One region of the Streptomyces sp. NPDC004539 genome, then DNA from elsewhere that is predicted to be linked to it. Evidence: riboswitches for the same ligand, from Rfam matches in the RefSeq annotation. Region 1 holds a riboswitch; the other holds the start of a gene.

The links. Region 1 has a riboswitch for glycine ahead of gcvT (glycine cleavage system aminomethyltransferase GcvT). Riboswitches for the same ligand answer to the same signal wherever they lie in the genome.
Region 2: another riboswitch for glycine. It lies ahead of gcvP (aminomethyl-transferring glycine dehydrogenase); the one in region 1 lies ahead of gcvT (glycine cleavage system aminomethyltransferase GcvT).

What each region holds. Positions count from the first base shown of each region.
Region 1 covers NZ_JBEXLS010000001.1:196,481-203,355, reverse strand. Annotated here, with positions in the region: gene glyA (serine hydroxymethyltransferase) at 1-549, opposite strand, end outside; gene gcvH (glycine cleavage system protein GcvH) at 562-939, opposite strand; gene gcvT (glycine cleavage system aminomethyltransferase GcvT) at 1,005-2,129, opposite strand; glycine riboswitch at 2,300-2,398, opposite strand; gene ABZX85_RS00930 (AAA family ATPase) at 2,586-3,239, shown strand; gene ABZX85_RS00925 (enhanced serine sensitivity protein SseB) at 3,310-4,086, shown strand; gene ABZX85_RS00920 (enhanced serine sensitivity protein SseB C-terminal domain-containing protein) at 4,196-4,993, shown strand; gene ABZX85_RS00915 (ABC transporter permease) at 5,290-6,288, shown strand; gene ABZX85_RS00910 (ABC transporter substrate-binding protein) at 6,317-6,875, shown strand, end outside.
Region 2 covers NZ_JBEXLS010000057.1:6,101-12,975, forward strand. Annotated here, with positions in the region: gene ABZX85_RS49955 (FHA domain-containing protein) at 1-488, shown strand, start outside; gene ABZX85_RS49960 (MerR family transcriptional regulator) at 529-1,266, shown strand; gene ABZX85_RS49965 (bifunctional nuclease family protein) at 1,351-1,824, shown strand; gene ABZX85_RS49970 (MerR family transcriptional regulator) at 2,061-2,708, shown strand; gene ABZX85_RS49975 (DNA polymerase IV) at 2,778-4,124, shown strand; gene ABZX85_RS49980 (PRC-barrel domain-containing protein) at 4,158-4,532, opposite strand; glycine riboswitch at 4,655-4,749, shown strand; gene gcvP (aminomethyl-transferring glycine dehydrogenase) at 4,926-6,875, shown strand, end outside.

The sequences.
Region 1 (6,875 bases):
GTCCAGCTCACGCGGGTACGCCGACCAGCCCGCGATGATCACCTTCGGCCGGTGCTCCAGCGCGAGCCGCTCCACCTCGGCGAGGTCCACGAGACCCGTCTCCGGGGAGACGTGGTAGGCGACCACGTTGAACTGCTTGCCGGAGAAGTTCAGCCGCATCCCGTGCGTGAGGTGGCCGCCGTGCGCGAGGTCGAGCCCCAGGATCGTGTCCCCGGGCTGCGCCAGCGCGAACAGCGCCGCCTGGTTCGCGGACGCCCCGGAGTGCGGCTGGACGTTCGCGTACTCCGCGCCGAACAGCTCCTTGACCCGGTCGATCGCGATCTGCTCGGCGACGTCGACGTGCTCGCAGCCGCCGTAGTAGCGGCGCCCCGGGTACCCCTCGGCGTACTTGTTGGTGAGGACCGACCCCTGCGCCTCCATGACCGCGAGCGGAGCGAAGTTCTCCGAGGCGATCATCTCCAGGGTCGACTGCTGCCGGTTCAGCTCCGCGTCGACCGCCGCGGCGATCTCCGGGTCCAGCTCGTGCAGGGACGTGTTCAGGACAGACATGGGGACGACTCCTCAGCCGGCGGTGAAAGCGGTGTACTCGTCGGCGGAGAGCAGGTCGCCCGGCTCGTCCGTGATCCGCACCTTGAAGAGCCAACCACCCTCGAACGGCTCGGAGTTGACCAGCGACGGGTCCTCCGTGACATCCGCGTTGACCTCGGTGATCTCACCGGACACCGGCGCGTACAGCTCGCTCACCGACTTGGTCGACTCCAGCTCGCCGCAGGACTCGCCCGCGGTCACGGCCGTACCGACCGCCGGGAGCTCGACGAAGACGACGTCACCGAGCGCGTTCGCCGCGTGCTCGGTGATACCGACCGTCGCGACGCCGTCCTCGGCGGCCGACAGCCACTCGTGTTCCTTGCTGTAGCGCAGGTTCTGGGGGTTGCTCATGGCCTGAATTCTCCTGTACGCGGGGGAGTGCTCGGTAAGCGGGACGCTTGCGTGACCTGGAAGGATCACTTCTGGCGCTGGTAGAACGGCAGAGCCACGACCTCGTACGGCTCGTGGCTGCCTCGGATGTCCACGCCGACCCCGGCCGTCCCCGGCGCGGAGTGCGCGGCGTCGACGTACGCCATCGCGATCGGCCGGCCCAGCGTGGGGGAGGGGGCGCCGGACGTCACCTCGCCGACCACCTCGCCGCCCACGACGACGTCGTACCCGGCGCGCGGGACGCGGCGGCCCTCGGCGATCAGGCCGACCAGGACCCGGGGCGGACGGCGCGAGGCCAGCTCGGCGGCCTCGGTGAGCGCCTCGCGGCCCACGAAGTCGCCCTCCTTGGCGAACTTCACGACCCGCCCGAGCCCGGCGTCGAAGGGCGTCAGGGACGTCGACAGCTCGTGCCCGTACAGCGGCATGCCCGCCTCCAGGCGCAGGGTGTCCCGGCAGGACAGCCCGCAGGGGACGAGGCCCGCGGCGGCGCCCTCGGCGCTCAGCGCCTCCCACAGCGCGACCGCGTCCGACGGCGCGACGAACAGCTCGAAGCCGTCCTCGCCCGTGTACCCGGTGCGCGCGATCAGCGCCGGCACCCCGGCGACCGTCCCCGGCAGCCCGGCGTAGTACTTGAGGCCCTTCAGGTCGGCGTCCGTGAGCGCGCCCACGATCCCCGCCGCCTCCGGCCCCTGCACGGCGAGCAGCGCGTACGCGTCCCGGTCGTCGCGGACGGCCGCGTCGAACCCGGCGGACCGCTCGGTCAGCGCGTCCAGCACGACCTGCGCGTTCGAGGCGTTGGCGACGACCATGAACTCGGTCTCGGCGAGCCGGTAGACGATCAGGTCGTCCAGGATGCCGCCGTCGGCCCGGCAGATCATCGTGTAGCGGGCCCGGCCCACGCCGACCGCCGCGAGATCGCCGACCAGGGCGTGGTTCAGCAGGGCGGCGGCCTGCGGGCCGGTGACGGTGATCTCGCCCATGTGCGAGAGGTCGAAGAGGCCGGCCCGCGTGCGGACGGCGGTGTGCTCCTCGCGCTCCGAGCCGTAGCGCAGGGGCATGTCCCAGCCGGCGAAATCGGTCATGGTCGCGCCCAGCGAACGGTGCAGGGCGTCGAGCGCGGTACGGCGCGGGGCGGCGGAGCTGCTGGTCATCGGAGGTTCGTCTCCCAGGTGCGACGGGTGGGCAAAGGGCTTCCCGTCCGGAAACAGGAAGCTCCTCCCCATCTGTCATCGGAACCTGAGAGGTTCGCCGTGACCCTCGGAGGGAACACGGCTTGCACCTTGGGTGGGGCCACCGCAGGCGGCCCGCTTTTCAGATGTGCCTCGCCCACGCGGTAACGGTGCCTGAGAGATTCAAGGGAGGGACTTGCTCCTTCGGCGCCCCAGCGACACAAGGCTGGGAACTCTCCCGCGCGGATTCGAACGGCCGGTATGCAGTTGGCGCGGCCATCATCGCACGCCGACCCCGCCGCGCGGCAGGCCCACATCTGTAACCGGGCTGTGGCAGGAAGCGCATGAAATCGCGAGACAGAATCCATTACCTTCTCTTTACTGTCAATGGGGAGACCCGTAACCGACGGGGCCGCTCCAAGGGGAGGACGAATCACGGTGAACAGGACCACGGCGTACGCGACGACCTCGGCGCTCGCGCTGCCCGCCCAGCGGGGGACCTGCGCCGAGCGCCCCGCCCCGGTCGTCCGCGACCTGCGCGACCGCGCCGGCCACAGCCCGCACGCCCTGCTCTTCGGCCCCCGCGACCTCGTCGTCGTCACCGGCCTGCCCGGCAGCGGCAAGTCCACGCTGATGCGCCGCGCGGTGCACGGCACCCGCATCGACTCCCAGGACACCCGCGACCGCTGGGACGCGCGCACGCCCCGCTTCCTGCCGTACGCCGTCTACCGCCCCCTCGTCCGCCTCGCCCACTACGCGGGCCTGTGGCGGGTCCTGCGCTCCGGCGAGGGCGTCGTCGTCCACGACTGCGGCACCCAGTCCTGGGTACGGGCCTGGCTCGCCCGGGAGGCCCGCCGCCGGGGCGGCACCCTGCACCTCCTCCTCCTGGACGTCACCCCGGACACCGCGCTGGAGGGCCAGCGCGAACGCGGCCGGGGAGTCTCCCGGTACGCCTTCCTGCGCCACCGCCGCGCCGCGTCCCGCCTGGTCGGGGCGGTCGAGAAGGGGAAACTCCCGGACGGCTGCCAGGCCGCGGTGCTGCTCGACCGGGACGCGGTGGACGTCCTGCGCAGGATCGCTTTCACCGGCTGACCCCGCCACGGCCGGTACGCCTTTAAGCTTTTCCTCTTCGACAGCGGTTTTCAGCAGACGGTGGACAGCGATGGACTTCCTGGGTGTCCCGGCATCCCCACACCCCTATCCCCACGGCGGCTGGCCGGGCAACGAACTGGAGGAGGTGCTCTCCGCCTCCCTGGGCGTGCCGTCCGCCGGGGCCCGAATAATCGAGGTCCTCGCGCGCAGCTTCGTCTGGGTCCCCCTGCCCAACGGCGGCGGCCCCCGCACCGGCCCCCTCGACCTCCCCACGATCGACGTCGGCGGCGGGACGTACGTCCCCGTCTTCACCTCCGAGGAACAGTTCCGCCAGGTCACCGGCGCCCACATGTCGTTCACGATCGCCCCGGCCGTCGAGTTCGCCAAGGGCCTGCCCCCCCAGGTCGGCATCGCCCTCAACCCCGACGGCGTCGTAGGCGTCCCCCTCCCGCCCGCCGCCGTCGCGGAGCTCTGCCGGGGCGGGCGCACCGTCCTCGACGGGACGGCCTCCGGCGCCCGCGTGCGCCTCTTCGAGCCGGACTGGCAGGACGACCCGATGGACTTCCTCGCCGAGGCGTCCAAGGAGTTCGAGGCGACCGGCACGGTCCTGACCGCCCGCCGCTGCCTGGCGGCGATCGAGACGGCGGCGCCCGTGCTGTTCGTGGGCGTCGAACTCGGCCAGTGGGAGGGCGACTTCCGCGAACGCCCGCTGGACGCCCTGGGCCGCGCCCTCGGCCGCGTCCCGATCGGCTGGCAGGTCAACCTGATCCTGCTCGACGTCGCGGAGGACCCGGTGGGGGTGTGGATGAAGGGAAACGTGCGGCCCTTCTACACGCGGGCCGCCTGAACCCGCCCGCGCACAAACGGCGAACTCCCGGCAGGCGCTTAAGCTTGACCACGACGCAGGGCAACGGCACACATGGGGCAACTCACGAAGGGGCGGTAAAGACGTGAGCGTGAGCGTGAGCGGCACCGCTGCGACCGGCCAGGTCGAGCACATGCTGCGCCAGGTCACGCCTGGCCGCTACGACGCCTACGAGGCACTCCTGCGCGCGCTCTCCACCCCGACGACCGGCCAGATCTGGATGCTCCTGTGGCACGGCCAGGCCGGCTCCCCGGACGCCCAGTACGGCTCGATGGAGGTCGACGGCCACGCGTACGCCCCCGCCGTCACCTCCGCCCAGGAGCTCTCCGCGAGCGGCTGGAACCGCTCGTACGAAGTGGTGGACGGCCTCGACGCGGCCCGCACGCTCTACCCCGACCGGCACGGCCTGTGGCTGAACCCGCACGCGCCGGGCGGCGGCGTCGGCGTCCCCTGGGCGGACCTGCGCCGGATCGCGACGGGCCTGGACCGCCAGCCCCCCGGCCCGCTGCGCCTGTCGGACCCGGCGGTCGAGATCCCGCACTTCTACGCCCTCCTCGGCCAGAACGCCCACCGCACCCCCGCGATCAGGGCCCTGCGCCGCGCCTGGGTCCAGCCCGCGCTCGGCCAGCCGTACCTCTCGATCGGCCTGGACGTCTACGACACGTCCCCGCAGTCCGTCGACGCGGTGCGCGCGATGATGCAGCAGTCGATCGGCGCCGTACCGGACGGCCTGCCGGTGTCGACGGTCGCGATGACCGACGCCTACGACCCGGTCGTCATGTGGATGCGGGCCAACGCCCGCCCGTTCTACGACCGCGAGGCGCACGCCCCGGCCCAGCAGTCCCCGGCGGCCGGCTACGGCTACCCGGCCGCACCGGGCGCGTACTGACGCCCCACCCGAACCTCTGACACACCGTCATCTCAGGAAACCCGTTCGTCACATCGGCGCTCCTTGATCTCCGCGCGTAGCGTGAACCCTAAAACGTTTCCTCGCCCCTTTTTGCCGAATTGCACTCGTCCGGCGGTTGTAACCCGCTGTTCGGATAGCGGAATCTCTCGGTCGGCATCACGTTTGTGCATACTTTCGCCGCCACATCTGGCGCGTGATCGCGGGCGCGTTGAAGACTCGCCTCCCATAAGACGCGAGTAAGGCCGGTCACCACCGGCGGGAGGGGTCAGTCCACTGTGACCGCACCGATCGAGACCACCGGGTCGGAGGCCGGAGCACAGCCAGAGGCCGTGCTCGCCGGGGCCAGTCAGAGCCAGATCGAAGGGCGTTCACTCACCCAGATCGCCTGGACCCGGTTCAAGCGCGACAAGCTGGCCGTGGCCGGCGGCATCGTCGTGGTCCTCCTCGTCCTCATGGCGATCCTCGCCAAGCCCATCGAGGCGGTCTTCGGCCTCGACCCCAACGAGTTCAACCAGGACCTCATCGACCCGGCGATGCAGGCGCCGATCGGCGGCTGGGGCGGCATGAGCTGGGACCACCCGCTCGGCGTCGACCCGCAGTACGGCCGCGACATGCTCGCCCGCATCATCGACGGGTCCTGGGTCTCCCTGCTCGTCGCGGGCGGCGCCACCCTCCTCTCGGTGGTCATCGGCACCGTCCTCGGCGTCGTCGCCGGCTACTACGGCGGCTGGGTCGACTCGATCATCAGCCGGCTCATGGACACCTTCCTCGCCTTCCCGCTGCTGCTCTTCGCCATCGCCATCTCCGCCTCCGTGCAGGACGGTTTCTTCGGGCTGAACGGGCTTCCGCTGCGGATCTGCGTACTGATCTTCGTCATCGGCTTCTTCAGCTGGCCGTACATCGGCCGGATCGTGCGCGCCCAGACGATGACCCTGCGCAAGCGGGAGTTCGTCGAGGCCGCCCACAGCCTGGGCGCCCGCGGGCCGTACGTCCTCTTCCGGGAGCTCCTCCCGAACCTCGTCGCGCCGATCCTCGTCTACTCGACGCTGATCATCCCGACGAACATCCTCTTCGAGGCGAGCCTCAGCTTCCTCGGGGTCGGCATCGCCCCGCCGCAGGCTTCGTGGGGCGGGATGCTCAGCAACGCCGTGGATCTCTACACCGCAGATCCGCAGTACATGTTCGTGCCCGGACTGGCGATCTTCATCACCGTCCTGGCGTTCAACCTGCTGGGTGACGGGCTGCGCGACGCACTCGACCCTCGCAGCAAGTGATCCACATCGACAGAGGGGGCTTTCCTCGGTGAAGACGAGAAGGGTGACCGCCGCGATCGCGTCGGTCCTGGCGATCTCGCTCGGCGCTTCCGCCTGCGGCGGAGACAGCGACAGCGGCGGCGGCTCGGCCAAAGGCAAGAAGGACGAGGCGCTGACCTCCATCGTCAACGCGTCCAGCAAGAAGGGGGGCACGCTCAGCTTCGAGCTCTCCGACGTGGCGGACTCCCTCGACCCGGGCAACACGTACTACGGCTGGGTGCAGAACTTCTCGCGCCTGTACGGCCGTACGCTCACGACGTTCAAGCCGGCCGCGGGCAAGGACGGCCTGACCGTCGTCCCCGACCTGGCCGAGTCGCTGGGCACCCCGAGCGCGGACGCCAAGACCTGGACGTACAAGCTGCGCACCGGCGTCAAGTTCCAGGACGGGACCCCGGTCACGTCCAAGGACGTCAAGTACGCCATCGAGCGCTCCAACTTCGCGCCCGAGGTGCTGTCCAACGGTCCGACGTACTTCAAGTCGTACCTGGTCGGCGGCGACAAGTACACGGGTCCCTACAAGGACAAGAACCCGAACGGCCTCGCGTCCA
Region 2 (6,875 bases), on a different contig from region 1:
GCCGCTTCTGCTCCAACTGCGGTGCTCCGCTGCGTCCGGGCGTGACGCCCGAGCGCGCGTCGGAGACGACCTCCACCATCTCCATCTCCGGCCTGGAGGCGTACGACTCCGAGGTCACCGGCCAGACCGCGCTCCCGGCGCTGTCCCCGGAGGCCCAGGCCGCGGTCGAGGCGCTGCCGCTGGGCTCGGCCCTGCTGGTGGTCCGCCGGGGCCCCAACTCGGGCAGCCGCTTCCTCCTGGACGGCGACCTGACGACGGCCGGCCGCCACCCGCAGAGCGACATCTTCCTGGACGACGTGACGGTCTCGCGCCGCCACGTGGAGTTCCGCCGCGTTGCGGACGGCTCGTTCAAGGTCGCGGACGTCGGCAGCCTCAACGGCACCTATGTCAACCGTGAGCGGATCGACGAGGTCCCTCTGAACAACGGCGACGAGGTGCAGATCGGCAAGTACCGGCTGGTCTTCTACGCGAGCCAGCGCGGTTACTGACCCGCCCCGGACTCGTCCGGGGATTTCCCAGGGAAGGTCCATGCTGAGAACACCGAGGGGCGGTGCCGGAGACGGCACCGCCGCCACGGAGGCCGGGCCGATGAGCATCGGCGCCGTGCTGAACGTGCTGCGGGACGAATTCCCCGAAGTCACCGTCTCCAAGATCCGCTTCCTGGAGTCGGAAGGGCTCGTCGAGCCCCAGCGGACCCCCTCGGGGTACCGCAAGTTCAGCCCGCAGGACGTCGAGCGGCTCGCTCGCATCCTGCGGCTCCAGCGGGACCACTACCTGCCGCTCAAGGTCATCCGGGAGCATCTGGAGGCCCTGGAGCGCGGCGAGGCCGTTCCGCTGCCGACCGTGGGCAGGCAGCGGGACGGGGAACCGGTCACGGACCCCGCCGACACCCCCACCGTCGCCCGCATCGGCCGCGCCGAGCTGCTGGCCGCCGCCGGCATCGAGGAGCGGGACCTCGCCGAGTGGGAGTCCTACGGCCTCGTCGTCCCCCTGGAGGACGGCGTGTACGACGCCGAGACGGCCACCGTCGCCGCGCTCGTCGTCGAACTCGGGCGCTTCGGCATCGAGCCGCGACACCTTCGGGTGATGAAGGCGGCGGCCGATCGCGAGGCCGGTCTCGTCGACCAGGTCGTCGCCCCGCTGAGGCTCCACCGCAACCCCCAGACGAGGGCCCACGCCCAGGCCCGTACGAAGGAACTCGCCGGGCTCACGGTCCGGCTGCACTCCGCGCTGGTGCAGACCGCTCTCGGCGTGCGACTGCCCTGACACGGGGCGTTCGCCCTGGGCGGATCGGCCGTCCGGCAGGGGCCCGACTACCCAAACGTCCCGGGCACGGCCTAGGGTTGCTGTGTGAACGAGCTCGATGTCGTAGGTGTCCGGGTCGAAATGCCCTCCAACCAACCGATCGTGCTCCTGCGTGAAGTGGGAGGCGACCGTTACCTCCCCATCTGGATCGGGCCCGGGGAGGCGACCGCGATCGCCTTCGCCCAGCAGGGCATGGCCCCCGCCCGGCCGCTCACCCACGACCTGTTCAAGGACGTGCTGGAGGCCGTCGGCCAGGAGCTGACCGAAGTGCGGATCACGGACCTCAGGGAGGGCGTCTTCTACGCCGAGCTGGTCTTCGCCAGCGGCGTCGAGGTCAGCGCCCGCCCGTCCGACGCCATAGCGCTCGCCCTGCGCACCGGCACGCCGATCTACGGCAGCGACACGGTGCTCGACGACGCGGGCATCGCCATCCCGGACGAGCAGGAGGACGAGGTGGAGAAGTTCCGCGAGTTCCTCGACCAGATCTCGCCCGAGGACTTCGGCACCAGCAACCAGTGACGCCCGCGCGCCGGACACTCGTCGGTGACGATGTCGTCTCGGTTCGGCAATTGCCAGCGGCCAGTGAGAGCGTCCTACGGGATCGCCTCAGCGCATTCGGCTAGCCTTTCCCCGCGATGGGGTACGGGAAACCACTCCCAGGGTGATTATCACTCGGCGTGCCGAGTGTGGCGATCGTTGACGCACCCCTGGTGACTGCCTACCGTCGAGAAGGCAGGTCAAGGACGGAGGTCGGCGTGAGCATCAGCGGCGACGGTACGGCTGGGGGAGCCCCCGGACGAGGGTTCGGGGGAAACGGCCCGTACCGGCTTCACGGCAGCGCGCCCGATCACGCTCCTCGGCGTCCGGCGGCCGTGCCGAGCAGCAGCGAGGGGGCGGCGGCGATGGCGTCCGAGGAGATCGGCTATCGAGGTCCGACGGCGTGTGCCGCCGCGGGCATCACCTACCGGCAACTGGACTACTGGGCGCGCACGGGGCTCGTCGAGCCCAGCGTGCGGGCCGCCTACGGGTCGGGGACCCAGCGGCTCTACAGCTTCCGGGACGTCGTCGTCCTGAAGATCGTGAAGCGCTTCCTGGACACGGGCGTGTCGTTGCAGAACATCCGCGGCGCGGTCCTGCATCTCAAGGAGCGCGGCTTCCGCGACCTGGAGCGCATGACCCTGATGAGCGACGGCGCGACGGTGTACGAGTGCACCTCGCCGGACGAGGTCCACGCGCTGCTCCAGGGCGGTCAGGGGGTCTTCGGGATCGCCGTCGGCGTGGTCTGGCGGGACGTCGAGGGCGCGCTGTCGCAACTGCACGGCGAGCGGGTCGACACCGGCGAGACCCTGGTCGGCCACAACCCCTCGGACGAGCTGGCGAGGCGGCGGCACAAGGCCGTCTGACGGCGGTCGCCGCGAGCTTCGGGCGCGTGTTCGGTGCCGTTGTCAGTGGCGTGGTGCAGCATCGGAGATGTGAGAAACGCGCCGACGGTCCTGCATCTCGACATGGACGCCTTCTACGCCTCGGTGGAGCAGGCGGCCAAGCCGAGTCTGCGCGGCAAGGCGGTCGTGGTGGGCGGGCTCGGGCCGCGCGGGGTGGTGGCGACCGCGTCGTACGAGGCGCGGGTGTTCGGGGTGAACTCGGCGATGCCGATGGCGCAGGCGCGCAGGCTCGCGCCGAACGCCGCGTATCTGATCCCGCGGTTCGGGGTCTACCGGGCGATCAGCGAGCAGGTGATGGCGCTGCTGCGGGCGCTGTCGCCGCTGGTGGAGCCGCTCAGCCTGGACGAGGCGTTCGTGGACCTGGAGGCCGAGGGGGCGGCCTGGGACAGCGCGTCGGCCCGGGAGACGGGGAGCAGGCTCCGGGCGGGCATACGGGCCATCACGGGGCTCACGGGGTCGGTGGGGCTCGCCGCGTCCAAGATGCTCGCGAAGATCGCCTCCGAGCGGGCCAAGCCGGACGGCCTCGTCCTGATCGAGCCGGGCACCGAGCGGGCGCTGCTCGGGCCGATGCCGGTGCGGACGCTGCCCGGGGTCGGCCCGGCCACCGGCGACCACCTGCGGCGGGCCGGGATCGTCACGGTCGACGAGATCGCCGAGGCCGGTGAGGACGAACTGGTCCGCCTCCTCGGCAAGGCACACGGCCACGGGCTGTACGCGATGGCGCTCGCGCGCGACGACCGGCCCGTGGTCGCCGAGCGGGAGACCAAGTCGGTGTCCGTGGAGGACACGTACGACGTGGACATCCACGACCGGCTGCGGGTCGGCTTCGAGGTGCGGCGGCTCGCGGAGCGGTGTGTGCGCCGGCTGCGGGAGGCCGGTCTGTCGGGGCGGACGATCGTGCTCAAGGTGCGGCGGTACGACTTCTCGACGCTGACCCGGTCCGAGACGCTGCGCGGGCCCACCGACGACCTCGCGGTGGTGCGGGAAGCCGCGGCTCGGCTGCTGGACTCGGTGGACACGACGGGCGGGGTGCGGCTGCTCGGGGTCGGGGTGTCGGGGCTCGCCGACTTCACGCAGGAGGACCTGTTCGCGCAGGCCGCCGAGGAGGTGCGGGACGACGAGGAGGAGACCGAGGCGCCCGGGGAGGAGACCGTCGACGCCGGGCCCGCGGAGCACCGGTGGCGGCCGGGGGAGGACGTCAGGCACGCCGGGTTCGGGCCCGGCTGGGTGCAGGGCAGCGGGGTGGGGCGGGTGACCGTGCGGTTCGAGACGCCGGGGGACACCGAGCCGGGGCGGGTGCGGACGTTCCGGGTCGACGACCCCGAGCTGGAGCCGGCCGAGGCGCTGCCGCTGGTGCCGGGGGCGGCCCGGGTCTAGGGGTGCCCCCCGGCTGGTGCCCTCGGCCTGTCGTCAGGAGGTGGTGTCGTCGCCCGCGATGGTGCCGAAGTCCCGGTCCTCCGGCGGGGTCGGGGCGACGGTGTCCATGCCGTAGTGGTGGTACAGCTGGAGCTCCTGGGCGGGGGAGAGGTGGCGGCCCACGCCGAAGTCGGGGGCGTCCTTGATGAGGGCGCGCTCGTAGGGGACGTGCAGGGTGCCCTCGACGAGGCGGCTGGGCTCCAGGGGGACGAAGGCGTCGCGGGTGAAGATGCCGGTCCTTATGGCCGCCCACTCGGGGACGCCGGTCGCGTCGTCGAGGTAGACCTCGTCGATGGTGCCGATCTTCGTGCCGTTGCGGTCGTACGCCTTGCGGCCGATCAGGTTGCGCGGATCGATGTCGGTCTGCACGGGCCCTCCACTGGTCGCAAGCCGGTTGAAAGTCGTCGTAAGCACTACGAAAGAGCACTTCTGGTCCGGGGGCCACTCGAAGGCCGGGGCGTTGACCTCGCTGGTAGGGTGAAAGTGGCTGTCGACCCTGTGCGGGAGAGTCCTCCGGAGAGTTCGGGGGCGCCGAAGGAGCAACTCCTCCCCGGAATCTCTCAGGCCCACGTACCGCACGGACGAGGTCACTCTGGAAAGCAGAGCGGGTGTCGACGGCGTCCGCTCTCACCGACGGTGAAAGCCGGGCGTCCTCGGGCGGCCGGTGAAGCTCTCAGGTCAGATGACAGAGGGGGAGGCCGTTCGGGCACCCCGCTGGCGTGGTGCCCCCCAAGGTCGTCTCAGACCAGGAGGCCCCCCGAAATGACCGTCCCTCGCACCCCGCTCAGCGTCCTCGAACAGGGCGTTCCCTTCGAGCAGCGCCATATCGGGCCCGACCGCGAGGCCCAGGACAAGATGCTCGCGCAGGTGGGCTACGGCTCGCTCGACGAGCTGACCGCCGCCGCCGTGCCGGACGCCATCAAGAACGTCGCCGCGCTGGACCTGCCGCGGGCGCGGACCGAGGCCGAGGTGCTCGCCGAGCTGAGAGGGCTGGCCGACCGCAACCAGGTGCTCGGCTCGATGATCGGCCTCGGCTACTACGGGACGTTCACGCCGCCCGTGATCCTGCGGAACGTGATGGAGAACCCCGCCTGGTACACGGCGTACACGCCCTATCAGCCGGAGATCTCTCAAGGACGACTTGAGGCCCTGCTCAACTTCCAGACGATGGTGGCCGACCTGACCGGGCTGCCGACCTCCGGGGCGTCGCTGCTGGACGAGGGGACGGCCGCCGCCGAGGCGATGGCGCTGTCGCTGCGGATGGGGAAGAACAAGAAGGGGCTCTTCCTCGTCGACGCGGACGTCTTCCCGCAGACCGTCGCCGTGCTGCGGACCCGGGCCGAACCGACGGGCGTCGAGGTCGTCGTCGCCGATCTCGCCGAGGGGATTCCGGCCGAGGTCGCCGGGCGGGAGATCAACGGGGTGCTGATCCAGTACCCGGGCGCCTCCGGCGTCGTACGCGACATTGAGCCGTTGATCGAGCGGGCGCACGAGCTGGGGGCGCTCGTCACCGTCGCGGCGGATCTGCTGGCGCTGACGCTGCTGAGGTCTCCCGGGGAGCTGGGGGCGGACATCGCGGTCGGGACGACGCAGCGGTTCGGGGTGCCGATGGGGTTCGGCGGGCCGCACGCCGGATACATGGCCGTCCACGAGAAGTTCGCGCGGAGCCTGCCCGGGCGGCTCGTCGGGGTGTCCGTCGACGCGGACGGGAACCGGGCGTACCGGCTGGCGCTCCAGACGCGTGAGCAGCACATCCGGCGGGAGAAGGCGACCAGCAACATCTGTACGGCGCAGGTGCTGCTGGCGGTGATGGCCGGGATGTACGCCGTCTACCACGGGCCCGAGGGGCTGCGCGGGATCGCCTGGAAGACGCACCGGTACGCCACCGTCCTCGCCGAGGGGCTGAGGGCGGGGGGCGTCGAGGTGGTCCACGCCGCCTACTTCGACACGGTGCTGGTGCGGGTGCCCGGTGCCGCCGCCGCGGTCGTGGAGCACGCCCGGATCGGTGGGGTGAACCTGCGGTTCATCGACGCCGACCACGTCTCGGCCGCCTGCGACGAGACCACCACGCGGGAGCAACTGGCCGCCGTGTGGGAGGCGTTCGGGGTCTCCGGGGACGTCGACGCGCTGGACGCCTCGGCTCAGGAGGTGCTGGCCGAGGGGGCGTTGCGGCGGGACGAGATCCTGACGCACCCCGTGTTCCGCCGGCACCGGTCCGAGACGGCCATGCTGCGCTACCTGCGCAGGCTCGCCGACCGGGACTACGCGCTCGACCGGGGGATGATCCCGCTCGGGTCCTGCACGATGAAGCTCAACGCGACGACCGAGATGGAGCCGGTGACCTGGCCCGAGTTCGGGCAGCTGCACCCCTTCGCGCCGGTCGAGCAGGCCGGCGGGTACCTCACGCTCATCCGGGAGCTGGAGGAGCGGCTCGCGGAGGTCACCGGGTACGACAAGGTGTCGTTGCAGCCGAACGCCGGGTCCCAGGGGGAGCTGGCGGGGCTGCTCGCCGTACGGGCCTATCACCGGGCCAACGGGGACGCGGGGCGGACGGTGTGTCTGATTCCGTCGTCCGCGCACGGGACGAACGCGGCGAGCGCGGTGATGGCCGGGATGAAGGTCGTCGTCGTGAAGACCTCCGAGGACGGCGAGGTCGACGTCGAGGATCTGCGGGCGAAGATCGGGCAGTACCGGGACGAGCTCGCCGTACTG